DNA from 2 places in the Enterobacter sp. Taxon_8 genome. Region 1 is predicted to be linked to the other one. Evidence: predicted binding sites of a transcription regulator. Region 1 holds the regulator's gene; the other holds the start of a gene.
What was found. Region 1 encodes LexA, which represses DNA repair genes until DNA is damaged. Its sites were predicted from a motif close to TNCTGTATGTACATACAGNA; they were not measured.
Positions count from the first base shown of each region.

Region 1 (15,955 bases):
CGGACGATACCTTCGAAGCCCAGCTGTTCTACGGCGACCTGAAGGCCATCGTCAAAACCAGCCACCTGGTGAAGATCGACTACCCGAAATTTATCGTTCACGGTACCCGGGGTTCGTTCATTAAGTACGGCATTGACCAGCAGGAGACCAGCCTGAAGGCCAATATCATGCCGGGCGAGCCGGGATTTGCCGCAGACGATTCCGTGGGCGTGCTGGAGTATGTGAACGACGAGGGCATGACGGTCAAAGAAACGCTGAAGCCGGAAACCGGCGACTATGGCCGCGTCTACGATGCGCTGTTTGAGACCCTCACAAACGGCACGGCGAATTACGTCAAGGAATCTGACGTTCTGACCAACCTCGAAATCCTTGAACGGGCCTTCGAGCAGGCTTCTCCTGCCACGATAACCCTCGCGAAATAAGCAAAAACGGCTCCTCTGTGCTTGTTCATAATTTTTGAACAGAGGAGTCAATTTTCACCCTCTATGATCCCAGGCCGTTTGCGTCCACACTTACTCCATCGAAACGAACTGAGGGTGAAAACAATGATCTACTTACGCAAAGCAAACGAACGTGGTCACGCGAATCATGGCTGGCTGGACTCATGGCATTCATTCTCGTTTGCCGACTACTACGACCCGAACTTCATGGGCTTCTCCGCGCTGCGCGTGATTAACGACGACGTGATTGATGCAGGCCAGGGCTTCGGTACCCACCCGCACAAAGACATGGAAATCCTTACCTATGTGCTGGAAGGCGCGGTTGAGCACCAGGACAGCATGGGCAACAAAGAGCAGGTTCCGGCGGGCGAGTTCCAGATTATGAGCGCGGGTACCGGGGTGCGTCACTCCGAGTACAACCCGAGCAAAACGGAAAAACTGCACCTGTATCAAATCTGGATCATTCCAGAAGAGACCGGCATCACGCCGCGCTACGAGCAGCGCCGCTTCGACGCGAAACAAGGCAAACAGCTGGTGCTGTCCCCGGATGCGCGTGAAGGTTCCCTGAAAGTGCATCAGGATATGGAGCTGTACCGCTGGGCGCTGGCGAAAGATGAACAGTCCGTGCATCAGATTGCCGCTAACCGCCGCGTCTGGATCCAGGTGGTGAAAGGTGACGTGTCCATCAACGGGACCAAAGCGACAACCGCCGATGGTCTGGCCATCTGGGACGAGCAGGCGATCTCCGTGCACGCCGACAGCGAAAGCGAAATTCTGCTGTTTGACCTGCCGCCGGTGTAATAAAACATAAATAAATCCCCATCCTTCCCTTTGACAGGGGAAGGATGGGCTTTGTCCGTGGTAAACTGAGCAAATCTCTCACTTCAAGATTTCTCAGGACGATGAAAAAGAAACGCCCCGTACTTCAGGATGTCGCCGATCGCGTCGGTGTGACCAAAATGACGGTCAGCCGTTTTTTACGTAACCCGGAACAGGTTTCCGTAGCGTTACGTGGTAAGATTGCCGCTGCCCTTGATGAACTGGGTTATATCCCCAACCGCGCGCCCGATATCCTCTCCAATGCGACCAGCCGCGCGGTGGGCGTCCTGCTTCCTTCTCTGACCAACCAGGTATTTGCCGAAGTATTACGTGGAATCGAAAGCGTCACCGATGCGTTTGGCTACCAGACCATGCTCGCCCACTACGGGTACAAGCCGGAACTCGAAGAGGAACGTCTGGAATCGATGCTTTCCTGGAACATTGACGGCCTGATTTTAACCGAACGTACCCACACTGCCCGCACGCTCAAAATGATTGAAGTGGCCGGTATTCCGGTCGTGGAGCTGATGGACAGCCAGTCGCCGTGCCTCGACATCGCCGTGGGGTTTGATAACTTCGAAGCGGCGCGTCAGATGACGGCGGCCATTATCGCCCGCGGGCACCGTCATATCGCCTATCTGGGTGCGCGTCTTGATGAACGTACTATCATCAAACAGAAGGGATACGAGCAGGCGATGCTTGACGCGAACTTAACCCCCTACAGCGTGATGGTGGAGCAGTCCTCTTCCTATACGTCGGGTATTGAGCTGATGCGTCAGGCACGACGTGAGTATCCGCAACTGGACGGTATTTTCTGTACCAACGATGACCTTGCGGTCGGCGCAGCATTTGAGTGTCAGCGTCTGGGGCTGAAGATCCCTGATGATATGGCGATCGCCGGTTTCCACGGCCACGACATTGGCCAGGTGATGGAGCCGCGTCTGGCGAGCGTCCTGACCCCGCGTGAACGTATGGGCCGCATTGGCGCAGAACGCCTGCTGGCGCGCATTCGTGGCGAGACGGTGACCCCGAAAATGTTAGATTTAGGTTTCACCTTGTCACCGGGTGGATCTATTTGAACTGACAAATTTGAAGTAGCTCACACTTATTCACTTCGCGCACGTTTGGATATTGCTTCTCTTTTGCCCCAGCAGGACAATGTTACCGATAACTGTTACCCGTAACAATTGACTGAGGGACACCCTTTGAGCACGACTAATCACGATCACCACGTCTACGTCCTGATGGGCGTTTCCGGTAGCGGGAAATCAGCCGTGGCCAGCGAAGTGGCGCATCAACTCCAGGCTGCGTTTCTTGATGGCGACTTCCTCCATCCGCGCAGCAACATCATGAAAATGGCCTCCGGCGAGCCGCTGAACGATGACGACCGCAAACCGTGGTTGCAGGCGCTGAATGACGCCGCGTTCGCGATGCAGCGTACCAATAAAGTCTCCCTGATCGTCTGCTCCGCGCTGAAAAAAACCTACCGCGACCTGCTGCGTGACGGCAACCCGAATCTCTCTTTCATCTACCTGAAAGGGGATTTCGAAGTGATTGAAAGCCGCCTGAAGGCGCGTAAAGGTCACTTCTTCAAAACCCAGATGCTGGTGACGCAGTTTGAAGCGCTGCAGGAGCCGGGTGAAGACGAAAAAGACGTCTTAGTGGTTGATATCGATCAGTCACTGGAGGGTGTTGTTGCCAGCACCATCGAGGTCATTAATAAAAGGCAGTAAGTTTTGAGTACATTAACGCTAGTTTTGACAGCAGTGGGTTCGGTATTGCTGCTGCTGTTTTTAGTGATGAAGGCGCGCATGCACGCCTTTGTTGCTTTGATGGTGGTTTCTATTGGTGCTGGTCTCTTTTCCGGTATGCCGCTCGACAAGATCGCCGCGACGATGGAAAAAGGGATGGGCGGTACGCTGGGCTTCCTGGCGATTGTGGTCGCGCTGGGCGCGATGTTTGGCAAGATTTTGCACGAGACGGGCGCGGTCGACCAGATTGCAGTGAAGATGCTGAAATCCTTTGGCCACAGCCGTGCGCACTACGCGATTGGCCTGGCAGGGCTGATTTGCGCGCTGCCGCTGTTCTTCGAAGTGGCCGTTGTGCTGCTGATAAGCGTCGCATTCTCCATGGCGCGCCATACTGGTACTAACCTCGTGAAGCTGGTCATTCCGCTGTTTGCGGGGGTGGCGGCGGCTGCGGCGTTTCTGCTGCCGGGGCCTGCGCCGATGCTGCTTGCCTCCCAGATGCACGCCGACTTTGGCTGGATGATCCTGATTGGCCTGTGCGCGGCAATCCCGGGGATGATTATCGCCGGTCCGCTGTGGGGCAACTTCATCAGCCGTTACGTTGAGCTGCATATTCCGGATGACGTCACCGAGCCGCACCTGGGCGAGGGCAAAATGCCGTCCTTCGGCTTCAGCCTGTCGCTGATCCTGCTGCCGCTGGTGCTGGTGGGTCTAAAAACCATCGCCGCGCGCTTTGTGCCGGTGGGGTCCACTGCCTACGAATGGTTTGAGTTCATCGGTCACCCGTTCACGGCGATTCTGGTGGCGTGCCTGGTGGCGATTTACGGCCTGGCGATGCGTCAGGGGATGCCAAAAGATCGGGTGATGGAGATCTGCGGTGCGGCGCTGCAGCCTGCAGGCATTATCCTGCTGGTGATCGGTGCCGGCGGCGTGTTCAAGCAGGTGCTGGTGGATTCCGGCGTGGGCCCGGCTCTGGGTGAAGCGCTGACCGGGATGGGCCTGCCGATTGCGGTAACCTGTTTTGTGTTGGCTGCGGCGGTTCGTATCATTCAGGGTTCCGCCACCGTGGCGTGTTTAACCGCCGTGGGTCTGGTGATGCCGGTGATTGAACAGCTGAACTACTCCGGTGCCCAGATGGCCGCGCTCTCTATCTGTATCGCGGGCGGTTCGATTGTGGTCTCTCACGTTAACGACGCCGGCTTCTGGCTGTTCGGTAAGTTTACCGGCGCCACCGAAGCGCAAACCCTGAAAACCTGGACGCTGATGGAAACCATACTCGGCACGACGGGTGCGATTGTCGGGATGATTGCCTTTACGCTGCTCAGCTAAATGCAATGATTTAACAAGGCAGAAAAAAAGGCCCGGTAGCGTTAACGCTTACCGGGCCTTTTATTATGCAGAACGTCAGGCCGGGTCAGGTGAAACCATCACCCGGCTTTTTAACATCACTCGCCCTGCGTGGCGCTCTCAATCGTCAAGCGCACGTCCGAGGTAATCAGCTCTGCGAGCATCTGGTAAACCTTCAGCGTCTCTTCCGGCTCGGCATCGCCTGTATCGCTGATGAAGCCTTCATCACGCAGCGTCAGTACCAGAGAACTAAAGACTGCTTTGTCGAAGAATTCAGGGGCGTTAATGCCGTGCAGAACGGACAGGCGCTGGGCCAGCGTCCGGCTTTCTTTCTCCAGCGTACCGCGGTTGATGGACGGGTTCGCACTCAGCAGCCAGAACGTAATGGCGTAGCGCTGCAGCGTTTCACGCGCACCGGCCGCCAGCAGCTGCAGGGTACGGGAGCGTGACGGATTGATGTGCAGCTCGTCGTTTGAAACGGCGATCAGCCCCTGGCGACGCATCTCTTCCGTCATCTTATCCAGTTCTGTCGCCAGCTCATCCTTACTCCAGCGCAGGAACAGCTCCGCTTTCAGCATCGGATAGATGGTCTCAAGATGGCGCAATAGCTCCTGACGGGAGATATGACGATGCTGGGTAATAATGGCGGCCATGAGCGACGGCAGCATCAGCATATGCGTGATGTTGTTGCGGTAGTAGGTCATCAGCACCGCCTGCTCGCGCGGCAGAATGATGATGTCGCCGATCGTGTCCTTTTCGACTTCAAACTTGTTCATCTGCAGCGCGTGATCGATAAGCTCACTGGCGGTCGTAGAAGGTACGGTCGAATCAACCGAATACGGCACGTTCCGCATCATATCCAGATAGCAATCCAGCTGCTCTGTGAGCTGTTCACGGGTCAGCGAGCGCTGGCGCGAAGCCAGAAGCGCCGTACAGCACAGGTTCATGGCGTTAGCCGCACCGGCGTTGTTAATGCGCACCATCAGCTCGGACGCGATGCCGTTAACCGTTGGCGTCAGCCAGGCCGGACGCACCGCTTCGATAGGATCGATGGACTCGCGCCACTCTGGAACGTGATGATTCAGGTACGTCATCAGCGGCATCGGCTCGCCGAAGTTAACGTAGCCCTGACCAAGATTGCGCAACTTGCTCAAGCCGCGCAGCATCTGCGGCAGGCTCTCTTTCTCTTTGGTCGCGCCACGCAGCTCTTTCGCGTACGTGCCCACTTCCATCACGTGCTCGTAGCCGATGTAGATAGGCACCAGCGTGATCGGACGGGTACCTCCGCGCAGCATGGCCTGGATGGTCATCGACAGCGTGCCGGTCTTCGGATCGAGCAGACGACCGGTACGGGAACGCCCGCCCTCCACGAAGTACTCCACGGAATAGCCGCGGCTGAACAGCTCGCCCAGATACTCGCGGAACACGGTGGAGTAGAGCTTGTTACCCTTGAAGGTACGACGAATAAAGAACGCGCCCAGGCGGCGGAAAATCGGACCTGCTGGCCAGAAATTCAGGTTGATACCGGCAGCAATGTGCGGCGGTACCAGCCCCTGATGATAGAGCACGTAGGAAAGGAGCAGGTAGTCCATGTGACTGCGGTGGCAGGGGACATAGACAATCTCATGGCCATCATGCGCCAGTTGGCGTACACGTTCGGCGTTATGAACGTTGATGCCCTGATACAGGCGGTTCCACGTAAAGCCGAGGATACGATCGGAAAGGCGAATCATCTCGTAAGAGAAGTTCGCTGCAATCTCTTCCATCAGCGCAATGGCGTTCTGCTGAGCTTTCTCATGCGAAATTTTCTTGCTGCGCGCTTCATCTTCAACGGCGCGGGCAATCGCTTTGGAAGCCAGCAGCTTGTTGAACAGATCCTGACGCGCCGGGAGGCGTGGCCCTACGGCAGCGAGGCGCTGACGAGCGAAGTGCATACGCGCCACGCGCGCCAGTTTTTGCGCGATGATCTTGTCGGTGCCGTGCTCGTCCGCCATGCGACGCAGCGAAACGGAAGGGGAGAAACGTACAAAGCTGTCGCGTCCCAGCCAGGAGACCGCAAAGAACTTCTGGATGCCGTTAAGCATGCGCAGCGGCGGGTTCTCTTCACCTTTTTCGCGGCCCGGACGACGACCAAACATCACCGATACCGGCACCATCTGCACATCCAGATCGGGGTTGCTGCGGTGCAGGTCGAGATAGTCATGGAACAGCTTGATGGACTCTTCTTTCGGCGTGTAATAGGTAAACACGCGCGGCCCGCCGTGGATGAACACGTAGCGCGGCAGCAGCGTGCCGTCAACTTCCAGCGGTTCAAGCGGATCTGGTAAGTCATGCGCCAGACACTGGGCGCGAAGCGTCAGTAAGTCAGCCTTCGAGTTATAAGGCAAAACGTACATAATGGGACGCGACGTATCGAGCCCCAGTTCCAGCGCGGGTTCTGCTGGGATAGACTTGCTTTTTACCAGGATGCTTAATGGTAAATTAAGTAATTTGTAGTAAATTCGTGGCCAGCCGGACATAAACGATGTAAAGCCTCTGGTTAATAATGCAATTGCGGCGCAAGGATAACAGAAAGCGCGCAAAATTTCTGTTGTTACCCGTCATACTTCAGGCTGTAGCGAAACGCTCTACGGCTCCTGTTACTGACGCTCTTTTTTAAAAAAGGTTCTTTTAATGGCCAATAATACCACTGGGTTAACACGTATCATCAAAGCCGCCGGCTATTCATGGAAAGGTTTCCGTGCCGCATGGGCCAACGAGGCCGCGTTTCGCCAGGAGGGCGTCGCCGCTATCATCGCGGTGATCGTCGCCTGTTTCCTTGATGTTGATGCTATTACCCGCGTACTTCTTATCGGTTCCGTACTTCTGGTGATGATAGTGGAAATTCTTAATAGCGCTATTGAGGCCGTTGTGGATCGCATCGGTTCCGATTTCCATGAGCTTTCTGGCCGCGCAAAAGACATGGGATCTGCTGCCGTATTACTGGCGATTATCACTGCCGTTATCACCTGGGTCACGCTGCTTTGGTCACATTTCCGATGAGCCTCGAGGAATAATTAAGTCCCTGGTTTTTTGTGCAGTTTTTGGTTCCAAAATCGCCTTTGACTGTATATACTCACAGCATAACTGTATATACACCCAGGGGGCGGAATGAAAGCGTTAACGACCAGGCAGCAAGAGGTGTTTGATCTCATCCGGGATCATATCGGCCAGACGGGTATGCCACCTACGCGTGCGGAAATCGCGCAGCGTCTGGGTTTCCGTTCTCCGAATGCTGCCGAAGAACACCTGAAAGCGCTGGCGCGTAAAGGCGTGATTGAGATTGTATCAGGCGCGTCACGCGGTATCCGACTGCTTGTAGAAGAAGAGACGGGCATTCCGCTGGTAGGTCGTGTTGCTGCCGGTGAGCCTTTACTGGCACAGCAGCATATTGAAGGTCATTACCAGGTCGATCCAGCCATGTTCAAGCCGAGCGCTGATTTTCTGCTGCGCGTTAGCGGCATGTCGATGAAAGACATCGGTATTCTTGACGGCGATCTGCTTGCGGTACATAAAACTCAGGATGTGCGTAACGGCCAGGTGGTTGTCGCGCGCATTGACGATGAAGTCACCGTCAAACGTCTGAAAAAACAGGGTAACACCGTTCAGTTGCTGCCTGAAAACAACGAGTTCACCCCAATTGTGGTCGATCTCCGCGAACAGAACTTCTCTATCGAAGGACTGGCGGTCGGGGTGATTCGCAACGGTGAATGGCTGTAACCTCTTCCTGACAGGCTATGGCACCGCTGTAGCCTGATTCATTCCCCACTCCCGGTATCTTTCATGTCACTACTGACGGCATCAGATAAGGCATTGTGGCGTCTTGCCCTGCCGATGATTTTCTCCAATATTACCGTGCCTTTACTGGGACTGGTTGATACTGCCGTTATAGGCCATCTTGATTCACCGGTTTATCTTGGCGGCGTGGCGATTGGCGCGACGGCAACCAGCTTCCTGTTTATGCTGTTGCTCTTTTTACGCATGAGCACCACCGGTCTTACCGCACAGGCTTATGGTGCGAAAGATCCGCTGCGTCTGGCGCGTGCGCTGGTGCAGCCGCTGATACTCGCGCTTGGCGCGGGTGCATTAATCGTTGTATTGCGGACACCCCTGATCGATCTTGCGCTTCATATCGTTGGCGGCAGCGAGGCGGTACTGGATCAGGCGCGACGTTTCCTTGAAATCCGCTGGCTCAGCGCGCCCGCGTCGCTGGCTAACCTGGTTCTGCTGGGGTGGCTACTGGGCGTTCAGTATGCCCGGGCGCCAGTGATTTTGCTGGTGGTGGGCAACCTTCTCAACATTGTGCTGGATATCTGGCTGGTGATGGGCCTGCATATGAACGTGCGGGGCGCGGCGCTGGCGACGGCGATTGCCGAATACGGAACCTTTATCATTGGCTTGTGGATGGTCTGGCGCGTGCTGTCGATGCGCGGGATCTCTCTGGCGCTGCTCAAAACCGCATGGCGCGGCAATATCCGTAAGCTGCTGGCCCTCAACCGTGACATCATGCTGCGCTCGCTGCTTCTTCAGCTCTGCTTCGGCGCGCTGACGGTTTTCGGGGCTCGACTGGGGCCAGAAATCGTGGCGGTCAACGCGATATTGATGACGCTTCTGACCTTTACCGCCTATGCGCTGGACGGTTTTGCCTACGCGGTTGAAGCGCATTCCGGGCAAGCATACGGTGCGCGAAAAAGCGGGCAGCTTCGGGATGTCTGGCGGGCAGCCTGCCGTCAGTCGGGACTGGTGGCGCTGGCCTTTGGTCTGGTTTACGCCTGCTTTGGTGAGCAGATCGTTGCATTGCTGACGTCTATACCTGCTCTGCGCGAGTTGGCGAGTCACTATCTCCTCTGGCAAGTCATCTTACCGGTGGTCGGCGTCTGGTGTTATCTGCTGGACGGCATGTTTATTGGTGCGACGCGCGGAGCGGAAATGCGCAACAGCATGGCGGTCGCGGCGGCAGGGTTTGGTCTGACGCTGCTAACGCTTCCCTGGCTGGGTAATCACGGTTTGTGGCTGGCCCTGGCCGTCTTCCTCTCGCTGCGCGGGTTATCGCTGGCGTTTATCTGGCACCGCCACTGGCAAAACGATACCTGGTTCTCTTCGCGCCACGATATATCGTGACGGTTAAAGATTCCGAATATGAAATTAACTACGGAATCCTTAACTACAATAATTATCACGTCCAGCAGAAAAGAACGTAACGGACGTTACGACCCGACGCTTAACTAAGAGGACACGATGATGAATAAAGACGAAATCGGCGGCAACTGGAAGCAGTTCAAAGGTAAAGCGAAAGAAAAGTGGGGTAAGCTGACTGATGACGATATGACCGTCATTGAAGGTAAACGCGATCAGCTTGTCGGTAAAATTCAGGAACGTTACGGCTACGCGAAAGATCAGGCGGAAAACGAAGTCAAAGACTGGGAAACCCGTAACGACTACCGCTGGTAACGCTGAATAACCCACAGGGCGGCTCCAGGCCGCCTTATCTTTTGCCGCTAACGCGGCTTTTTCTTCACCAGGATAGAGTGGTCGTGCTGACACGCGTCCTGATGGCGACAGGCTTCCACCTCCACGCACGCGGAACAGAGCCCGTGCGCTTCAATCACGTTATGACGCAGGGCAAACCCCATTTTCGCTGCAAGCGTATGCATAATGTCTTCCACGCCTTCCGCAGCCTCTTCTTTCACCACGCCGCAGCGGTCACAGATAAACATCGCCGATGTGTGGGTGGGCTGATCGAACAGATGGCACAGCACATAGCTGTTGGTGGATTCCACCTTGTGCACGAACCCTTGTTCAAGCAGGAAATCCAGAGCGCGATAAACCGTCGGCGGCTTTGCCTGCGGCTCGCTTTCGCGGAGCAGGTCGAGCAGATCGTAGGCGCTGATGGCACCCTGCTGCAGGCTCATCAGGCGTAATACTTCAAGGCGCTGCGGAGTCAGGCGCACATTGCGTTGCGCACACAGCTTTTCGGCCTGCGCTAACAGCTCTTTTGTGGACTTATCCATGTAGCACCCCGGATGTTATAGGACGGAAAACCCTCACTTTATCATGTTCTGGTAAAAACGCCGAGATCCACCAGTCTGTGCTATACCTGACCCATTACAAACCGGGAAATAAACAATGAAAAAACCTGACTGTATTCGGCACTGGCGCGACGTAGAAGTCGCGGATGATTCGACCTATCCAGATAGCGATGAGCTTTTTTCTATCGGCGCCCCGCTGGCTCGAAAGCTTGGGCTCGGGCGTATTGGCATCCATCATGAGCGCCTGCCGCCTGGGCGCAGGACGTCCTATCCGCACGCGGAGAGCGACGAAGAAGAGTTTATTTACGTGCTTGAAGGCCACCCTGACGCCTGGATTAATGGCTACTTGTGGAAGCTGGAGCCTGGCGACAGCGTAGGTTTTCCCGCCGGTACCGGCATCTGTCATACCTTTATCAACAACACGGACGACGAGGTTCGGCTCCTGGTCGTTGGCGAGGCCAACAAGAAGCATAACCGCATATACTATCCGCTTAACCCGGTTTATGCCGCTACCCGAGAGGATCGCTGGGTAGACCACCCGCCCCAGTTTTTTGGACCGCATGATGGAAAACCTGGGAAAAAATAATTTCCTCTTCTATAAATATTGAGGGCCGTCACAAAATATAACAGGCCGTAAGGGAGTTTTACTTAGGGATAGAAATAGCGGGTCTTTTACTACTTATTCACAGCAATAGTTCGTTCCTGTTTGGGTGATAACAGACAGGGGTTATTTCATAACAGACTATAACGGGCATACTGTGAAAAAAAATTTTAAATTTTCGGTGGTTAGTATCGCTGTTTCCTTGTTTATGGCAAATCAGGCGGGAGCAGCCAATACCTGGACAGAATCACGAAGCGACGCAATGGGTGGCACTGGCGTTGCCTCCGGGAGCTATGGCAGTGGGGCATTAATCAACCCCGCGCTGCTGGCAAAGGCAAAACCTGACGATGATGTGACGGTCATTTTGCCGTCCGTTGGCGTACAGGTAACGGATGAGGACAATCTTCAGGACGAGATTGATACCATCAACGACAAAATCAATCACTACAAGGATGTGGTTGATAATCTCACGCCAAGAGAAATTATCACCAATCCATTAGGTTCCATTAATCAATTCCAGGGCGCGGCCAAAGATCTGGCCGATGAGCTGGACTATCTCAAAGGCAAAACCGCACGCGCAACGGCTGGTGCAGGGCTTGCGGTGAGTATCCCTAACGATGTCCTTTCGGTAGCCTTCATGGCGAAAGGCTATGCCCATGGCCGGGTGAGCTCGTCTATCGATCAGCAGGATATTGATTATCTGCGCGGTATTCAACGCAGTAATGTGGTGGCTGCCGGTGTTGCCCTGGACGCTGCGCTGAACGGCACGGATCAGATCACTAAAAACCTCAACTCAACCGCGTCTGGCCGGGCAGCGATTGTCTCCGACTATGGTGTTGCCGTTGCCCGCCAGTTTGACCTCGGCGGCGTCCCTGTTTCCGTGGGCGTGACGCCAAAGCTGCAAAAAACCTGGGTCTATAACTACACCACGTCAATCTACGATTACGACAGTAACAAGTGGAACGACAGCCGCTACCGTACTGACGATACGGGCTTCAACGTGGATGCCGGTATTGCGGCCGATTTCGGCGAACACTGGACCGTTGGCGTGAGCGGACAAAACCTGATGTCGCGCGATATCGACACCAAAGATATCCGTATCCGCAATGGCCGTACGGGAGAAGTGGTGAGCTATAAAGACACCTATCAGATCCGCCCGCTGGTAACCGCCGGTGCCGCCTGGCACAACGACCTGGTGACGCTGACCGCCGATGGCGATCTGACCGAAACCAAAGGCTTCAAGAGCGAAGATACGTCGCAGTACGTGGGTGTCGGTGCCGAGGTGACGCCGCTGAGCTGGCTGGCGGTCCGTGCGGGTTATCGTGCAGACGTGAAGGGTAACGACAGCAATGTCTTTACCGGCGGTGTCGGTTTCGCGCCGTTTAGCACCGTGCATGTTGACCTGATGGGCCTTTACGGTGAAGACGAAACCTGGGGCGCAGGGGCTCAGCTGAGCATGACGTTCTAAAGTCCACCGGAGGCGCTGCGCCTCCGGCTTTTCTTTGTGCTATAGTAGCGCCCCTTTTCCACCAGATGCTTAAAACTTCGCCATGTCGTCAGAATCACAGACCGCTTTCCCCGCACACCGTTTCTCCATTGCGCCGATGCTCGACTGGACGGACAGACACTGCCGCTATTTCCTGCGCCAGCTCTCCCGCCATACGCTGCTGTACACCGAAATGGTGACCACGGGCGCAATTATTCACGGGAAGGGCGACTATCTGGCCTACAGTGAGGAAGAGCATCCGGTTGCCCTGCAGCTGGGCGGCAGCGATCCGGCCGCGCTGGCGCAGTGTGCGAAGCTGGCGGAAGCGCGCGGCTACGACGAGATCAACCTGAACGTTGGCTGCCCGTCCGACCGTGTGCAAAACGGTATGTTCGGTGCCTGCCTGATGGGGAACGCGCAGCTGGTAGCGGACTGTATCAAGGCGATGCGCGACGTCGTTTCCATTCCGGTGACGGTCAAAACCCGTATCGGGATTGACGACCAGGACAGCTACGAATTCCTGTGCAACTTCATCGATACGGTCTCCGGAAAGGGCGAATGCGAGATGTTCATCATCCACGCGCGAAAAGCCTGGCTCTCCGGCCTGAGCCCGAAAGAGAACCGTGAGATCCCGCCGCTGGACTACCCGCGCGTGTATCAACTGAAGCGTGACTTCCCGCACCTGACGATGTCGATCAACGGCGGCATTAAGTCGCTGGAAGAGGCCAAAGCGCATCTGGCGCATATGGATGGCGTGATGGTCGGCCGCGAGGCGTATCAGAACCCGGGCATTCTGGCGACGGTCGATCGCGAAATCTTTGGCATCGAAGGTTCAGACACCGATCCGGTTGCCGTCGTGCGGGCGATGTATCCTTATATTGAGCGCGAGCTGAGCAACGGTACGTATCTCGGCCATATCACCCGCCATATGCTGGGTCTGTTCCAGGGTATACCGGGCGCGCGTCAGTGGCGCCGCTACCTGAGCGAGAATGCGCATAAAGCCGGAGCCGATATTGAGGTGCTGGAACATGCGCTGCGACTGGTGGCAGACAAGCGATAACTTTCGCTAAAAGTTCGTCAAATTCACCACGCCCTGCGAGTTCTCGCGGGGCGTTTTGCTTTAAGAACAAAACGTTAGCTTTGGCATGGATCTTGTAATGCTTAATGCATTACTCGGGAACTCGTGGGAGAGCACCATGCTGGAACTACTTTTTGTGATTGGCTTTTTTGTCATGCTGTTAGCGACAGGCGTTTCGTTGCTCGGCATTCTGGCGGCTATCGTGGTGGCGACGGTGGTCATGTTTATTGGCGGACTGTTTGCGCTGACGATCAAACTGCTGCCGTGGTTACTGCTGGCCGTTGCTGTGGTGTGGGTGATTCGGTCGATTAAATCGCCAAAAGTGCCCGGTTATCAGCGCAATAACCGCTTCCGTTACTAAGGTATTGAGGGGTTCGTCACATAGTTGTAACTTTTCCGGCAGCATGGCTTAGAACAGAATAGGATTTACTTATCGAATCTGTCACTATGACTGCCGTTAAAGAATTCATCGTGCTGTACCCTACATACAGCCGAACTAAAAAAAGAAAGGGCTTCCCACGGGAAGCCCAATTTCTTTTTGGGGCTCAGGGAATCAACAGGCTCGACCCCTGCGTCGCCCGGCTCTCCAGCACCTCATGCGCGCGCTGCGCATCGGTCAGCGCGAATTTCTGCGCATCTGCCACGTCCACTTTGATGACACCGCTGGCGATCAGCGAGAACAGCTCGTTGCTGGCTTCCTCAAGTTCTTCCCGGTTGGTGATGTAGCCCTGCAGGGAAGGGCGCGTGACGTATAGCGAACCTTTCTGATTCAGAATACCGAGATTCACGCCGGTGACAGCGCCTGACGCATTGCCGAAGCTCACCATCAGCCCACGACGCTGCAGACAGTCCAGCGACGCTTCCCAGGTGTCTTTCCCAACCGAGTCATACACGACGCGCACCTTTTTGCCGCTGGTGATCTCCTTCAGCCGTTCGACAATGCTCTCTTCACGATAGTTAATCACCTGCCAGGCGCCCGCCTGCAGCGCGCGCTGCGCTTTTTGGGCATTGCCCACGGTGCCGATCAGTTTTGCGCCCAGGGCTTTTGCCCACTGACAGGCGATGAGCCCGACGCCGCCCGCCGCGGCATGAAACAGGAACTGCTCGTCGGGTTTAATTTCATAGGTTTTACGCAGCAGGTAGTAAACGGTTAAGCCTTTCAGGAACGAGGCCGCCGCCTGTTCGAAGGAGATAGCGTTAGGCAGCAGGGCGGCTTTATCCGCCGGAACGTTGTGGACGGAGCTGTAAGCGCCCAGCGCAGACTGCGCATATACCACGCGGTCGCCCTCTTTAATATGCTTAACCGCGCTGCCCACTTTGACGACGACACCGGCTGCCTCGGTGCCCAGTCCGCTCGGCATCGACGGAGGCGGGTAGAGCCCGCCGCGAATATAGGTGTCGATGTAGTTTATGCCTATGGCTTTGTTTTCAACCTGCACTTCGTTTTCGCCAGGCGCGGTGGGGGTGAACTCCACCGCTTTGAGTACGTCTGGCCCACCGTGTTTCTGGAATTCAATGCGCGTTGCCATGCTCCCTCCGTAAGAAAAATATGGTAATCTTTCGACCCACTCTTTATCTCGGTAACTCCATTCACTATGGCAGGAAACAAACCCTTCAACAAACAGACTGAACCTCGCGAGCGTGATTTCCAGGTCGCAGGGTTAAAGGTCCCGCCGCACTCGATTGAAGCGGAACAGTCGGTGTTGGGCGGTTTAATGCTGGATAACGAGCGCTGGGACGACGTCGCCGAACGCGTCGTGGCGGAAGATTTCTACACCCGCCCGCACCGCCACATCTTTACCGAAATGGCGCGTCTGCAGGAGTCGGGCAGCCCGATCGACCTGATCACGCTCGCGGAATCACTGGAGCGTCTTGGTCAGCTCGACAGCTGCGGTGGGTTTGCCTATCTGGCGGAACTGTCAAAAAACACGCCTAGTGCGGCGAACATCAGCGCTTATGCCGATATCGTGCGCGAACGTGCCGTCGTCCGCGAGATGATTTCGGTGGCGAACGAGATCGCCGAAGCGGGTTTTGATCCGCAGGGTCGCACCAGCGAAGACCTGCTTGACCTTGCCGAGTCCCGCGTCTTCAAAATCGCCGAAAGCCGCGCCAACAAAGACGAAGGCCCAAAAAATATCGCCGATGTGCTCGACGCCACCGTCGCCCGTATCGAACAGCTGTTCCAGCAGCCGCACGATGGCGTCACCGGAGTGAATACCGGCTACGATGATTTGAACAAGAAAACCGCCGGCCTTCAGCCGTCGGATTTGATTATCGTCGCCGCGCGTCCGTCGATGGGTAAAACCACTTTTGCGATGAACCTCGTCGAAAATGCGGCGATGTTGCAGGATAAGCCGGTGCTTATCTT
Region 1 covers NZ_CM177989.1:4,259,912-4,275,866, reverse strand. The annotation lists gene AC4IBF_RS20390 (oxidoreductase) at 1-422, shown strand, start outside; gene AC4IBF_RS20385 (pirin family protein) at 546-1,241, shown strand; gene gntR (gluconate operon transcriptional repressor GntR) at 1,343-2,338, shown strand; gene gntK (gluconokinase) at 2,465-2,992, shown strand; gene gntU (gluconate transporter) at 2,996-4,336, shown strand; gene plsB (glycerol-3-phosphate 1-O-acyltransferase PlsB) at 4,453-6,873, opposite strand; gene AC4IBF_RS20360 (diacylglycerol kinase) at 7,028-7,396, shown strand; gene lexA (transcriptional repressor LexA) at 7,505-8,113, shown strand; gene dinF (MATE family efflux transporter DinF) at 8,177-9,514, shown strand; gene AC4IBF_RS20345 (CsbD family protein) at 9,635-9,844, shown strand; gene zur (zinc uptake transcriptional repressor Zur) at 9,892-10,404, opposite strand; gene AC4IBF_RS20335 (cupin domain-containing protein) at 10,520-11,008, shown strand; gene AC4IBF_RS20330 (conjugal transfer protein TraF) at 11,181-12,491, shown strand; gene dusA (tRNA dihydrouridine(20/20a) synthase DusA) at 12,574-13,569, shown strand; gene pspG (envelope stress response protein PspG) at 13,706-13,948, shown strand; gene AC4IBF_RS20315 (quinone oxidoreductase) at 14,133-15,116, opposite strand; gene dnaB (replicative DNA helicase) at 15,183-15,955, shown strand, end outside.

Region 2 (15,955 bases), 640 kb from region 1:
GGCGTCGATCTGCTGCGAATGGTGACCCGCGATGCGGCGCAGGGCATCGCTGTTATAGCGGCTTACGCCGTGGGCGATGTCGCGGCCTTCGAGGTTACGAATACGGATCACTTCACCACGGGAGAAGTTGCCTGTCACGCTTTTAATTCCTTTAGGAAGTAATGAACTTCCTCGTTCCAGAATCGCGGCGGTTGCCCCTTCATCGACGACGAGTTCACCCGCAGGCGGCGCGCCAAATATCCAGCGCTTACGGTTTTCCAGCGGGGATTCCTGAGCGTGGAAGCGGGTGCCGACGGAGATGCCTTCCATCACGTCGCCAATCACGCCAGGGCGGCTGCCGGCGGCAATGATGGTGTCGATACCGGCGCGGCACGCTACGTCAGCGGCCTGCAGCTTGGTCCCCATACCGCCCGTTCCGAGGCCGGATACGCTGTCACCGGCGATGGCGCGCAGCGCATCATCGATGCCGTGAACGTCGGTAATCAGCTCGGCTTCCGGGTTAGCGCGCGGATCGGCGGTGAACAGCCCCTGCTGATCGGTCAGCAACAGTAATTTATCGGCTCCGGCCAGAATGGCCGCCAGCGCAGAGAGGTTATCGTTATCACCCACTTTGATTTCAGCGGTAGCAACGGCATCGTTTTCGTTAATGACCGGAACAATATTGTTGTCCAGCAGCGCGCGCAGGGTATCGCGGGCGTTCAGGAAGCGCTCTCTGTCTTCCATATCCGCACGCGTCAGGAGCATCTGCCCGACGTGAATGCCATAGATAGAGAACAGCTGTTCCCAGAGTTGAATGAGTCGGCTTTGTCCCACGGCGGCCAGCAGCTGTTTGGAGGCGATCGTCGCGGGGAGTTCGGGGTAACCCAGGTGTTCACGCCCGGCGGCAATCGCCCCGGAGGTCACAATCACAATACGATGCCCTGCGGCATGTAACTGAGCGCACTGACGTACAAGCTCAACAATGTGGGCGCGATTTAGGCGGCGCGATCCGCCTGTTAAAACACTGGTACCGAGTTTTACCACCAGCGTCTGGCTGTCACTCATGATTCTCTGCCGTTCAACGATAAGGGAAAGTAATGTCAAACGAACGTTTTAACAGGAGTCAGCCCCGTTGCCAACTGCCTTAGCACATCGCGAAACACTTTGTTGCGCGGGATCAGGAAGCGTAGCGGGAGAATTTGACAGTTTTATTACCGAAATAATAAATCACAGTTTTTTAAAATTATTCTTAGTTTGTCATAAAAGTTTCATTCCAGAACGATAAAACCCTTCCTGTTTTTTCACGGGACTTAAGCATGAGCTTATCGTCCAGCGAATTTTTTAGCGCGTTTATAAGACAGGATCGAAAATGAAAAAGAGCACTCTGGCATTAATGGTTATGGGCGTAGTGGCTTCTGCATCCGTTCACGCAGCTGAAGTTTATAATAAAAATGGTAATAAGCTGGACGTGTACGGCAAAGTGAAAGCCATGCACTACATCAGCGATGATGCTACCAAAGATGGCGATCAGACTTACGTTCGTTTCGGTTTTAAAGGCGAAACGCAGATTAACGATCAGCTGACGGGCTATGGCCGTTGGGAATCTGAATTCGCAGGTAACAAAGCCGAGAGCGACTCTACTCAGAAGACGCGTCTGGCGTTCGCGGGCCTGAAGCTGAAAAACTTTGGTTCACTGGATTACGGTCGTAACCTGGGTGCCCTGTATGACGTCGAAGCATGGACCGATATGTTCCCTGAGTTCGGCGGCGACTCTTCCGCGCAGACCGATAACTTCATGACCAAGCGTGCGACCGGTCTTGCCACCTACCGTAACACCGACTTCTTCGGTGCGGTTGACGGCCTGGACATGACCCTGCAGTACCAGGGCAAAAACGAAAACCGCGACGCCAAGAAACAGAACGGTGACGGTTTTGGTACCTCTCTGACATATGACTTCGGCGGCAGCGATTTCGCCGTCAGCGGCGCCTACACCAACTCTGACCGTACCAACGCTCAGAACCTGCTGGCGCGTGGCCAGGGCCAGAAAGCAGAAGCCTGGGCAACAGGTCTGAAATATGATGCGAACGATATTTATCTGGCTGCAATGTATTCAGAAACCCGCAATATGACGCCAATTTCCGGTGGGTTTGCAAATAAAGCGCAGAACTTTGAAGTGGTCGCACAATATCAGTTCGACTTCGGTCTGCGCCCGTCCCTGGGATATGTCCAGTCTAAAGGCAAAGATATCGAAGGTATTGGCGACGAAGATCTGGTGAAATATATTGACGTTGGCGCGACCTATTACTTCAACAAAAATATGTCCGCCTTTGTTGATTATAAAATCAACCAGATTGACGACAAAAATAAACTGGGCGTGAGCAGCGATGACATCGTTGCACTGGGTATGACCTACCAGTTCTAAGATTATCCGAATAAGAAAATCCCGGCAGTTAAGCCGGGATTTTTTTTGCCCGGTGGCGCTGCGCTTACCGGGCCTACGGGATAGTGCATTTTGTAGGCCGGGTAAGGCGAAGCCGCCACCCGGCGCTGTGACGCTATCAGGCAGTCAGCTTCACCGCTTCGCTGGAAAAGTCATCTGCGGGTTCGAACTTGAGATCCAGAGTCGCCAGCAGTGCGCTCGCTTTGTCGTGAAACTCTTTCAGGGTGTATTCCAGGCGGTCAATGACTTCCTGATCTTTAATGGTGGTCGCCTGCCAGTTGCCGTCTTTATTAAACAGGCCAAACTGGTAGCTATACGTAAAGCGTTTTTCCTCTGCTTCCATTTCCATCCACCAGCCCCAGAATTCACGTTTTTCGGGTGCAGGCTTCACGTTGACGCATACAGCCAGGCAGTCGAAAAAAAAGCGATTCTCTTCACACTGCTCTTCTCGAATATACGGGCCAAGAGCCATGAACTTCTTAATCAATCTACTTTTCGGGTGTCCACTCGGTAACGTCATTGCGATCTCCTTTTGTGAAGCCACTGTTTTACCAAACCAGCGAAATTTAGCAATCTATTAACACAATCTCTGAGCTATCCAGCGCGTAATCTCTTTCAGTGCTTTGTCGAAATTCTGATAGACCGGGCTGAACGGCACCTCAAGCAATTTGCCATCCGCAGATGACGAAGTGATTAAGCGCGACTCTTCTTCCGGGCTAAACGGATCGTTTTTCCAGAACCCAGAGAGCATCGGCGTTGGGCAGCGACGTCCCAGCAAGCCTTGCGTTTTTAACGAGTAGCGATTGAGCTCAACGCGCAGCGCTTCGTCTGATGCATCATGCATGCCAAGACGGCTGGCCAGCACATCAAGGTACATTTCAGGTACGTTGCCCTGACGGGCAGGATCGCTGAGCAGGGCGTGTACGACCGGGCCGAGGCAGGCGACGGCTTTAAGGCGAGAAGATTCAAGGTAAGCCAGACGCACCGCGACGTTCGCGCCGAAACGGAAGCCGAATGCCGCCACGCTGGTGTGGTCAACCCAAGGAATGTTTTCCAGTGCTTTTAGCGCATGCTGGTGCAGCAGGCTGGAGTCCTGAGTCAGTTTCCATTTGGATGAGAAACCAATTGAAGGCATATCAAGCGTCAGCATCGCGATCCCTTTTGGTGCGAAGTAGCGCTCATACAGGCTGTAATAGTCGATTTGCAGCGAATCCAGCCCGCCGCACATGAGGACGGTCGGGAACGGACCTTCACCTTCAGGCATATGCAGGAACCCGGTAATGGATGACCCACCCGGAATGGTAAACTCGAGTTCGCGCATCTGGCCCGGCAGGCGTTGAGCCGCCTCTTCATAGGCGCGATTCGCCAGCGCCTGTGCCTGCTCGGCCAGCTCATCACCTTTCAGATGTGGATACGCGGCAATGGCGTAGAGATTGGCCGCATGCAGCCAGTGCTTGCCGCTGCGCGTGGCATCCTCTTCCTGGCTGGCTTTTTGCTGCCAGAGCATCGCCTGTTTAGACCACTCGTAGATCCAGTTTCCGCCGCGATAGCCCACTACCGTATCATAGAGTTCGCTGTCGGTACGCTCGGCTTCACTCATCACGATACGTGCCTGCACATCAAGGATTTCACGGGGGTCGATACCGCGCCAGATCCACATCAGGCGGTTAATCATGCGATACCAGTGAGGCACGTTTTTACCGTCTAACGCGGACTGGACGGCAGGCTGGGTACCCGGATTAAAGCGACGCACCAGCGTCGACGTTTCAGGGTGTTTGAAACGGGGTTTGAAGAGTGTCTCGGTGAGATTCGCCTGCGTCATTGCGTTGCCTCCATGAATACGTCATATGAAGACTATTGTAACGCGTGGCAGGCCAAAAAGAACAACGCCCGACATAGCCGGGCGTGTAAAGTTACGTACTGGTATTAACGGCCTGAAATAGGCGGTACAAAGACCACGCCCATATCCCATGGCTGTTCAATCCAGGTATCCTGCGGGATATCAATCACGTAATCGTCAACCAGCGGGCGGCCAGCCGGTTTAGCGAAGATAGTGACGAAGTGCGCTTTAGGATACATTTCGCGGATAGCGACCGCAGTACCGCCGGTATCCACCAGGTCATCAATAACGATGAAGCCTTCACCGTCACCTTCCGCACGTTTCAGCACGGTCAGCTCGCGCTGGTTGTCATGGTCATAGCTGGAGATGCAAACGGTATCGACATGACGAATACCCAGCTCACGTGCCAGCAGCGCCCCCGGTACCAGACCGCCACGGCTGACGGCAATAATGCCTTTCCACTGTTCGGAAGGCATCAGACGCGCAGCCAGTTTGCGTGCGTGAATCTGCAACATGTCCCAGGTGACGACGTATTTTTCGCTCATGTGAAGTGTCCCAGCCTGTTTTTATACGGCTTAAAAAGTGTTCGAGGGGGAAATAGGTTGCGCGAGATTATAGAGATCTGACGCACTAAAAACCAGTGTTTAGCGCCCTCTGCCTGAGTTTTTACATGCTTTATGCTACCAGCCAGCAGAGAAAGTGGTATTCTCAGTTTCATCTCGCAAGCCTGACTTGTGGTAACTATTAACCTGCTAACCCTGTGACCTGCAACCCTGTTTGCAGCGCCTCGACAAGGAGACTTATCGTGTCTGAACTGTCTCAACTATCTCCGCAGCCGCTGTGGGATATTTTTGCCAAAATCTGCTCCATTCCACACCCTTCCTACCATGAAGAACAGCTTGCCGAACATATTATGGGCTGGGCGAAGGAAAAAGGTCTGCATGCTGAACGCGACCAGGTTGGCAATATTCTGATCCGCAAACCTGCAACCGCAGGCATGGAAAACCGCAAACCGGTTGTGCTGCAGGCGCACCTGGACATGGTGCCACAGAAGAACAACGACACCGTTCATGACTTCACCAAAGACCCGATTCAACCGTACATCGACGGCGACTGGGTGAAAGCACGCGGTACCACGCTGGGCGCGGATAACGGCATCGGTATGGCGTCTGCGCTGGCGGTGCTGGCTGACGACCGCGTTGAGCACGGTCCACTGGAAGTGCTGTTAACCATGACCGAAGAAGCGGGCATGGACGGCGCTTTCGGTCTGCAGGCGAACTGGCTGCAGGCGGATATCCTGATCAACACCGACTCAGAAGAAGAAGGCGAGATCTACATGGGATGCGCGGGCGGGATTGATTTTATCTCTACCCTGCCGCTGTCTCGCGAAGCGATACCTGCGGGCTTCCAGACCTTCAAGCTGACGCTGAAAGGTCTGAAAGGCGGCCACTCCGGCGGCGATATTCACCTGGGTCTGGGCAACGCCAACAAGCTGCTGGCACGCTTCCTGGCAGGCCATGCGGCCGAGCTGGATCTGCGTCTGGTGGATTTCAACGGCGGTACCCTGCGTAACGCGATCCCACGCGAAGCGTTCGCCACCGTAGCGGTTCCAGCAGCAAAAGCGGACGAGCTGAAAAAACTCTCCACCGTGTACCTGGATATCCTGAAAAACGAACTGTCGGCGAAAGAGAAGAACCTGACCGTAGTGCTGGAATCTGTTTCTACAGATAAAGCCGCGCTGACCGTGCAGTCTCGTGACACCTTTGTTCAGCTGCTGAACGCGACGCCAAACGGCGTGATCCGCAACTCTGACGTGGCGAAAGGCGTGGTGGAAACCTCACTGAACGTGGGCGTGGTGACCATGAGCGACGACAGCGCGGAAATCATCTGCCTGATCCGCTCCCTTATCGACAGCGGTAAAGAGTACGTGGTGAGCATGCTGGAATCTCTGGGCACGCTGGCGGGCGCGAAAACGTCTGCAAAAGGCAGCTACCCGGGCTGGCAGCCGGATGCAAGCTCTCCGGTGATGGCGCTGGTGCGTGAAACTTACCAGCGTCTGTTCAACAGCACGCCAAACATTCAGGTGATCCACGCGGGTCTGGAATGTGGTCTGTTCAAGAAACCGTATCCGGATATGGATATGGTGTCCATCGGGCCAACCATTACCGGTCCACACTCGCCGGATGAGCAGGTTCATATCGAAAGCGTCGGTCACTACTGGACGCTGCTGACTGAACTGCTGAAAGCGATCCCTGCGAAATAACATCTTCATCCCAGCCCTCTTCCTGTGGAAGAGGGTGAAAAATCCAGGCCCGGTAAGCGTAGCGCCACCGGGCTTTTTTACAATCCCAGAACCAGCTGTCGCTCTAGCTGCGGATCCAGCAGCGTGACGTGCAATCCCACCAGCCTTACCCCTCGACCGCCCCGGCGCTCTTCCCATGCCTTTTTTGCCGTCGCGATAAGATCGTCTTTATTCAGTCGCGGCCAGACGTGTTCCTGCGTGGTCTGCTGGAAATCGTTGAATTTTAATTTGATACCCTGACGGGCAATCAGCAGGTCAGGCTTCACCTTGATTAAACGCCGTTCCAGCTCAGGATAAAGCTGTTCCGTGATGATCATTTCGCATTCAGACCAGTCATGTATATCTTCAATGAGGGTGCGCTCAACGCCGACGGATTTACGGAGCCGCTCGCTGTTCACATCGCGATCGTCAATTCCCTGGCTGCGCTCCCACAGCACGCGGCCAAACTTCCCGAAACGCTTGAGCAGCATGGCGAGATCGCTATGCTGCACGTCTTCACAGGTCCGTAGCCCCATGCTTTCCAGCTTTGCGGCAGAAACTTTTCCTACCCCGGGGATTTTGCCGAGCGGCAGCGTTTTTAAAAATGCAGGCACCTCTTCCGGTGTGATGACGTACTGACCGTTGGGCTTATTTAAATCGGAGGCGATTTTGGCAAGGAATTTAACGGGCGCGACGCCCGCCGACGCCGTCAGATTCAGCTCGTTGAAAATCGTCTGGCGGATCTCCTTCGCCATCAGCGTGGCGGAGCCGTGGCAGTGAACGCTGTCGGTCACGTCCAGATAGGCTTCGTCGAGCGACAGCGGCTCTATGAGAGTGGTATAGCGGGAGAAGATTTCCCGGATGTGAAGGGAAGCCTCTTTATAGGCTTCAAACCGGCCGGGCAGAAGCGTGAGATGAGGACAAAGCTTTAAGGCCATCGCCGTCGGCATGGCGCTGCGCACGCCAAATTTGCGCGCAGGATAGTTGGCGGTGCTGATGACGCCACGCTGAACGCGGCTGCCGCCAATGGCGATGGGAATATCCCGCAGCGCCGGGTTGTCTCGCATCTCCACTGCGGCAAAAAAGCAGTCCATATCAACATGGATTATTTTGCGCATAGTATGCCCTCACTTATTGCTGGATAAGTATACAGTAAACAAATGAGGGTTGAGAAGCGTGCGTGGAAATTGTCGGGTGACGGCTTCGCCTTACCCGACCTTCAAGATTAAATGATGCGCTGCTGCTCGCGCGCCATCCTTTTCTTTCGAGCATCGCACGGTTCCGGGCAGTCGCAGACCTTCTCCATACCAATGGAGGAAATACCGCCGCAGCTGCCCTGAATGCTTTTCCGCTTAACGATCCAGCCTAACGACATGCCGAAGATGACAAGCACAAAAATCACAAAGGTTGCCAGAAACGTCAGCATCATCAGCCTCCAAAGTCGTCGAGCAAGATGCTCTCATCTTCGACACCGAGATCTTTCAGCATCTTAATCACGGCGGCGTTCATCATCGGCGGGCCACACATATAGAACTCGCAGTCCTCGGGTGCCGGGTGCTGTTTGAGGTAGTTTTCATACAGCACGTTGTGGATGAACCCCGTATAGCCCGTCCAGTTATCTTCCGGCTGCGGATCGGAAAGCGCAACGTGGAAGGTAAAGTTCGGGTTTTCACGCGCCAGCTGTTCAAACTCGTCGTCGTAGAACATCTCGCGCAGCGAGCGCGCCCCGTACCAGAAGCTGATTTTACGCTTGCTGCCGAGCCGCTTGAGCTGGTCAAAAATGTGCGAGCGCATCGGGGCCATACCGGCACCGCCGCCGATAAAGACCATTTCCGCGTCGGTATCTTTCGCGAAGAACTCCCCGAACGGACCGGAGATCGTCACCTTATCTCCCGGCTTCAGGGACCAGATGTATGACGACATCACGCCCGGCGGTGCATCCGGCACATTCGGTGGCGGCGTTGCGATACGCACGTTGAGCATGATGATGCCTTTCTCTTCCGGGTAGTTAGCCATCGAGTAGGCGCGCAGCGTCGGCTCTTTTACCTCCGATACAAAGCGGAAGAGATTGAATTTGTCCCAGTCGGCGCGGTACTCATCCGGCACGTCGAAGTCCGCATACGCCACGGTATGTTCAGGACACTCAATCTGAATGTATCCTCCGGCGCGAAACGGAACATCTTCCCCTTCCGGTACCCGTAGCTTCAGCTCTTTAATAAAGGTGGCTTTGTTATCATTAGAGATAACCTCGCACTCCCATTTTTTGACGCCGAAGATCTCTTCCGGCAGCTCAATCTTCATGTTCTGACGCACCGCGACCTGGCAGGCCAGACGGCAGCCCTCTTTCGCTTCACGCTTTGTGATATGCGCCAGCTCGGTTGGCAGAATATCGCCACCGCCCTCTTTTACCGTCACGCGGCACTGCCCGCAGGAGCCGCCACCGCCGCAGGCTGACGAGACAAAGATCCCATTGCCCGAGAGCGTATTGAGCAGTTTGTCACCCGCTAGCGTGCGGATCTGATTCTGCGGCTCGTCGTTAATATCAATCACCACGTCACCGGAATTCACCAGCTTCGCGCGCGCCACCAGAATTAACCCTGACAGCACCAGTACGATCAGCGTGAACATCACCACGCCAAGGATAATTTCCATCTGTTAGCCCTTATAGCTGCACACCGGAGAAGGACATAAAGCCCAGCGCCATCAGCCCGGTGGTGATAAAGGTGATCCCTAAGCCACGCAGACCCGCAGGCACGTTGGCATATTTCATTTTCTCGCGGATCCCCGCCATGGTGACAATCGCCAGCATCCAGCCGATGCCGGAACCAAAACCGTACACCACGGATTCACTGAAATTGTAATCACGCTGAACCATAAACGAGACGCCACCAAAGATGGCGCAGTTCACCGCGATCAGCGGGAGGAAGATCCCCAGCGCGTTGTACAGCGACGGGAAGTACTTATCGAGGATCATCTCGAGGATTTGCACCAGCGCCGCGATCACCCCGATAAAGGTGATAAAGTTCAGGAAGCTGAGATCAACCCCCTCCACCAGTGCGCCGTCACGCAGCACAAAGTTGTAGACCAGATTGTTAATCGGAACCGAAAGCCCCAACACAACGGTGACCGCCACGCCCAGCCCAAATGCCGTGGAGACCTTTTTAGACACGGCAAGGAACGTACACATGCCCAGGAAAAACGCGAGCGCCATGTTTTCAACAAACACCGCCCGCACAAACAAACTCAGGTAATGAGCCATCGTCGGTTACTCCTTTTCCTGCTGTTCTGGTCTCAACGTACGAATCAGCCAGATCAACAAACCGATAATGAAAAATGCGCTAGGGGCCAGCAGGAACAGGCCGTTTGGCAGATACCAGCCGCCGTTCTGCACCGTGTCCAGCACCGTGATGCCAAACAGCTTGCCGCTGCCAATCAGCTCGCGCAGAAACCCAACCGTAAGCAGGATCACGCCGTAGCCGAGGCCGTTGCCGATGCCGTCCATAAAGCTCGCCAGCGGCGGCATTTTCATGGCGTAGGCTTCCGCACGCCCCATGACGATACAGTTAGTGATAATCAGCCCGACAAACACCGAGAGCTGTTTGGAGGTTTCATAGGCAAAGGCGCGCAGCAGCTGATCGACCACGATCACCAGCGAGGCGATGATCGCCATCTGGACGATGATCCTCACGCTGTTGGGGATGTGGTGGCGGATCATCGAGATAAACATGCTGGAGAACGCCGTGACCAGCGTAACCGCCAGCGTCATCACTACCGCCGTTTCCAGTTTGGTCGTCACCGCCAGGGCTGAACAGACGCCCAGCACCTGCAGCGTGATCGGGTTATTGGCGAGCAGTGGGCCAATGAGTACTTTTTTGACTTCTTTCAGTTCACCGGTATCAGCCATTGTTCAGCGCTCCTTCACGTACGTTTTTCAGGAAAGGACCAAAGCCCAGCTCGCCCATCCAGAAATCAAAACTGTGCTGCACGCCTTTTGATGTGAGCGTGGCGCCGGAAAGCCCGTCAACGGCGTAGTCATCACCGGGACGAGCCGCCCCTTTCATCACCTTCAGCGCAGGCAGGCCGTTATCGTCGAGCACTTTCTTGCCGACAAACTGTGCCCGCCAGTTAGGGTTCTCAACTTCACCACCCAGCCCCGGGGTTTCGCCCTGGTCGTAATACGTAATGCCTTTGACCGTGCGGCCATCGGTATCAAGAGCGACAAAGGCATACATCATTGACCACAGACCGTTGCCGTAAACAGGCAGTACCACTTCCTGAATACGTTTTTGGGGGTCGCGAACCAGATAGATTTCGGCAAGGTTGCTGCGACGCTTAATCCCGGCGGGATCTTGCGCTGCCTCCAGCGTCAGGCTCATCTGCGGATCTTTAAGCGCCAGCGCCTGGTTGAATTTTGCCGGGTCTTTATCGAGCAGTTCCCCCGTTTTTAAATCCACCAGACGCGCCGAAATACGTTCAGCAAAGACGGCAGAAACGTCGTCTGCGCTCATTCCTTCCTGCATCAGCCCGGCGACGGCCAGAATGTTGCGCTGTTTATCCAGCGCACGTTGCTCCTGCTGCAGGGGTTTTAACCCCACGGCAGAGCCGGCTACGACAATGGAGCAGACCAGGCAGAGCACCAGTACCACCAGCAGCGTTTTGCTGATGCTGTCGTTATTTTTTACTTCAGCCACGCGCCTTCCTCCGCTTGATGTTGGCCCGCACCACCAGGTAATCGAAGAGTGGCGCAAACAGATTGGCAAACAGAATGGCCAGCATCATCCCTTCCGGGTACGCCGGGTTGACCACGCGGATCAGGACACACATTGCGCCAATGAGCACGCCATAGCTCCATTTACCTTTGTCAGTGAAGGAGGCAGACACGGGGTCGGTTGCCATGAACATCATGCCGAACGCGAAGCCACCCAGCACCAGATGCCAGTACCACGGCATGGAGAACATCGGATTGGTGGTCGAACCGATAACGTTGAACAAGGTGGCGGTCAGCACCATGCCGATCATCACGCCCGCAACAATTCGCCATGAGGCCACGCGACCAAAAAGAATGATCGCGCCGCCGAGCAAAATCATCAGCGTAGAGACTTCTCCAATGGAGCCCGGAATGTTGCCAATAAAGGCATCAAACCAGGTCACGGGCTGACCCGTCGCGTTGTTCACCAGCGTTTCGCCGCCGTGTGCGGCCCACTGTGAAAGCGGCGTCGCGCCGGAAAAGCCGTCTGCCGCCGTCCAGACCAGATCGCCTGAGATTTGCGCCGGATAGGCAAAGAAGAGGAACGCACGTCCCGCCAGCGCCGGGTTGAGGAAGTTCCGCCCGGTGCCGCCGAAAATTTCTTTAGCAATGACCACGCCGAAACTGATGCCCAGCGCCGCCTGCCAGAGCGGTAAGGTTGGCGGGACAATCAGGGCAAAAAGAATCGAGGTCACGAAGAAGCCTTCGTTGATCTCATGTTTACGGATGATAGCAAACAGCACTTCCCAGAAGCCGCCCACGATAAATACCGTGATGTAAATCGGCATGAAGAACACCGCGCCCAGCGTCATCATGCTCAGCCAGCCCGCGTCTGCAGCAAAGCTTACCCCTAGCGACTGCGCCAGGCGGTAGTGCCAGTCAGACTGTATCACCTGCGCCAGCTGCTGGGCATCGTACATGTGGTGCAGCGCCGGAATGGTCTGCAAGCCAACGTTGTACATGCCCCAGAACAACGCCGGGAAGACCGCAAACCATACCAGGATCATCATGCGCTTAAGGTCGATGGCATCGCGAACGTGCGCCGCCCCTTTCGTCACCAGCCCCGGCGTGTAGAAAATAGTCGTCGTGGCTTCATACAACGGGTAGTACTTTTTGAGCTTCCCTTCGGTAAAGTGCGGCTCAATTTTTTCAAAGAGGTGTTTTAAGCCCATCGGTTATCCTTCCTGCTCAATGCGGGTTAACACCTCGCGCAATACCGGTCCATATTCGTATTTGCCCGGACAGACATAAGTACAGAGCGCCAGATCTTCTTCGTCCAGTTCCAGACAGCCCAGCGCCTGCGCGCTATCGGTATCCCCAGCGAGCAGATCGCGCAGCAGCATGGTAGGCAGAATATCCAGCGGCATGACGCGCTCGTAGTTGCCAATCGGGACCATGGCGCGCTCGCCGCCGTGCGTGCTGGTCGAGAAGCTAAACAGCTTATTACGCAGGAAGTGGCCCAGCGTAGTCCGGGTGACGGAGTATTTTTCCGCACCGGGCAGCACCCAGCCGAACAGCTCTTTTTCGCGCCCTTCCTGCACAATGCTGACCTGCAGATGGAAACGTCCCAGATACGCGTGCGCATTGACAGCATGGCGGCCACTGAGGACCGAACCGGAAATCAGGCGGTTTTCACCCTCTTTCATTTCCCCCACCAGCAGTTCATTGATGTCTGCCCCCAGCAGCGTCTTCACCAGGCGCGGGTTTGCAGCCTGCGGTCCACCGATGGCGATTATCCGTTCAGCGCAGAGTTCACCAGTGGTGAAAAGCTTACCGATGGCGATGACGTCCTGATAATTAAGGTGCCAGACCTGTTTCGTCAGGCTTACTGGCTCAAGGAAATGGATGTGCGTCCCGACCAGCCCCGCCGGATGCGGGCCAGCAAACTCATTAAACGTGACCTGCCCTTGCGGATACCCCCCAAGCTTGCCGCCGCCGGCCTGGCAAACGTGGACTTTCCCCGAAGTCAGGCGGGTTAAAACGGTCAGTCCGGCATCAAAGGCTTTGCGCTGCGCCAGAATAACCGGCTGCGGATCCACGCTGAGCGGGTTGGTGTCGATTGCCGTGACGAAAATCGCGGCCGGTTCCGTGCCCGGAACAGGGGATTTGCTGAAGGGACGCGTACGAAGCGCGGTCCATAAACCGGACGCCAGAAGCTGAGCCTGAACGGCGTCACGGTTCAGCGCAGCGAGTTCTGCGGCGTCATAATGGGCAAACTCACGCTTTTCATCGCCTTCAATGCGGATAACCACCGACTGCAGAACGCGCCGTTCGCCACGGTTGATGGCCACAACGGTGCCGCTCGTGGGGGCCGTGAACATCACGCCGGGATTTTTTTTGTCCTCGAAGAGCGCCTGTCCTTTGATCACGCGATCGCCCTCCTGTACAAGCATTGAAGGGCGCATTCCCAGATAGTCGTCGCCCAAAATGGCGACATGACGGACGCTTGCGCCTGTCGAAACGTGCTGCGCGGGCACGCCTGCAATCGGCAGATCAAGTCCTTTTTTTATTTTAAACATGTGGTTAGCAGGTTTCCATGAACAACAATCCAGTGGGCGCAAAGTGTAACATTTTCCCCTTTCCGCGGGCAGGGTATCCGCCATTGCGCGTGCCAAATTGCGAGCTAATGCGCAAAGTTTCTGGAGCCATCGCAATTTTGATGGTTTATTAAGTAAAACTAATTTGTAAACTCACCGCCCGGCTCTTGCGAAAATCTATAGCGGTGCTAATGTGAGCGCTCCTAACAGAATAATCTGATTTCGGGTCTCTTTTGCCGTCCTGGCAAGTTGGTCATGGTTTTATCAAGGAACTAGTAGTATGCGTAAAATCGCATTGTTCATTGCGATGCTTCTGATTCCGTGCATGTCGTTTGCCGGACTGCTCAGCAGTAATAGCTCAACGACGCCGGTCAGCAAGGAATATAAACAGCAGTTAATGGGATCGCCGGTTTATATTCAGATCTTCAAGGAAGAGCGCACTCTCGATCTGTTTGTGAAAATGGGCGAGACATATCAGCTGCTTGATAGTTACAAAATTTGTAACTACTCCGGCGGACTGGGGCCAAAACAGCGTCAGGGCGATTTCAAAAGTCCGGAAGGGTTCTACAACGTTCAGCGCAGCCAGCTCAAGCCTGACAGCCGCTTCTATAAAGCCATTAACATCGGCTTCCCGAATGCCTATGACCGTGCACACGGTTATGAAGGTAAATATCTGATGATCCACGGTGCCTGCGTGTCTATCGGCTGTTATGCGATGACCGACTCCGGCATTGATGAGATTTTCCAGTTCGTGACGGGCGCGCTGGTCTTTGGGCAGCCTAACGTACAGGTCAGCATCTATCCGTTCCGCATGACGGACGCCAACATGGCGCGTCACAAATATTCTTACTACGCGGATTTCTGGAAACAGCTGAAGCCAGGGTACGACTATTTTGAGCAGACCCACAAGCCGCCGGTGGTCTCTATCGTCGATGGCCGTTACGTGGTCAGCAAACCGCTGAGCCACGAAGTCGTCCATCCACAGCTGGCGTCAAATTACACGGTCCCCGAGACAAAATAGCACCCACTCGCCTGGCATAATCTTTTGCCAGGTTTCGTTGCCCGTCAGCGGCTGCGTTGCGATAACAGTGACCACATCGTTCGGTGTGGTCTCCTTCTGAAAATCTATCTCCACATCCTGATCGAGAAGCGTCGCAACGCCAAACGGCGCACGGCGGGTGATCCAGAACAGATTCGTCGAGCAGAACGCCATCACATAGCGGCCGTCAGAGAGCAGCATGTTGAACACGCCTTTTTCACGCAGTTCAGTTGCCAGCGTCGCGATATATTTGAACACGGCAGTCATGTTGCCGGGCGTGCGGGGATAGCGCTCCGTCAGCTTGTGCAGCAGCCAGCAGAAGGCTTTTTCGCTGTCCGTTTCGCCAACAGGGCGAAAATTGCCCGTCTCCAGCGATTTATAGCCCGTAAGTTGCCCATTATGCGCATAGGTCCAGTTACGGCCCCACAGCTCGCGGGTAAACGGATGGGTATTTTCCAGCGCCACTTCGCCGCGGTTAGCCTGGCGGATGTGGGCGATCACCGAGCGGGACTTGATCGGGTAGTCCTGTACCAGTTTGGCAATCGGTGAATTAAAGCTGGGCTGTGGATCTTTGAACGTGCGACACCCTTTTCCTTCGTAGAAGGTGATGCCCCAGCCGTCTTTATGCGGCCCGGTTCCTCCACCGCGCTGCACCAGCCCGGTGAAACTAAAGCAGATATCGGTTGGCACATTCGCGCTCATCCCGAGCAGTTCGCACATACATCACCTCCACAACAGCGGGGGCAAGAATGCCCCCAGCGAAGTCTTACTTAGCCATCTCTTTTTCGATCAGCTGGATCAGGATGTGGATCACTTTGATGTGAATTTCCTGAATGCGGTCAGCATAACCGAAGTGCGGAACGCGAATTTCGACATCCGCCGTACCGTCCATCTTACCGCCATCTTTACCTGTCAGGGTGATGACTTTCATCCCTTTTTCACGCGCGGCGGCGATCGCTTTGATCACGTTGCCGGAGTTACCGGAGGTCGAAATCCCCAGCAGCACGTCGCCTTCACGGCCTACCGCTTCAACATAGCGGGAGAAGATGTGATCGTAACCGAAGTCGTTGCCCACGCAGGAGATATGGCTCA
Region 2 covers NZ_CM177989.1:3,619,857-3,635,811, forward strand. The annotation lists gene proB (glutamate 5-kinase) at 1-1,044, opposite strand, end outside; gene phoE (phosphoporin PhoE) at 1,349-2,401, shown strand; gene crl (sigma factor-binding protein Crl) at 2,538-2,939, opposite strand; gene frsA (esterase FrsA) at 2,997-4,241, opposite strand; gene gpt (xanthine phosphoribosyltransferase) at 4,346-4,804, opposite strand; gene pepD (cytosol nonspecific dipeptidase) at 5,065-6,522, shown strand; gene dinB (DNA polymerase IV) at 6,600-7,658, opposite strand; gene nqrM ((Na+)-NQR maturation NqrM) at 7,766-7,969, opposite strand; gene nqrF (NADH:ubiquinone reductase (Na(+)-transporting) subunit F) at 7,969-9,192, opposite strand; gene nqrE (NADH:ubiquinone reductase (Na(+)-transporting) subunit E) at 9,203-9,799, opposite strand; gene AC4IBF_RS17305 (NADH:ubiquinone reductase (Na(+)-transporting) subunit D) at 9,806-10,444, opposite strand; gene AC4IBF_RS17310 (Na(+)-translocating NADH-quinone reductase subunit C) at 10,437-11,231, opposite strand; gene AC4IBF_RS17315 (NADH:ubiquinone reductase (Na(+)-transporting) subunit B) at 11,224-12,459, opposite strand; gene AC4IBF_RS17320 (Na(+)-translocating NADH-quinone reductase subunit A) at 12,463-13,806, opposite strand; gene dpaA (peptidoglycan meso-diaminopimelic acid protein amidase) at 14,105-14,845, shown strand; gene AC4IBF_RS17330 (class II glutamine amidotransferase) at 14,816-15,583, opposite strand; gene lpcA (D-sedoheptulose 7-phosphate isomerase) at 15,630-15,955, opposite strand, start outside.
Region 2: dinB (DNA polymerase IV) is a predicted target of LexA. The motif match lies at 7,676-7,695, and genes of this name have one in related genera.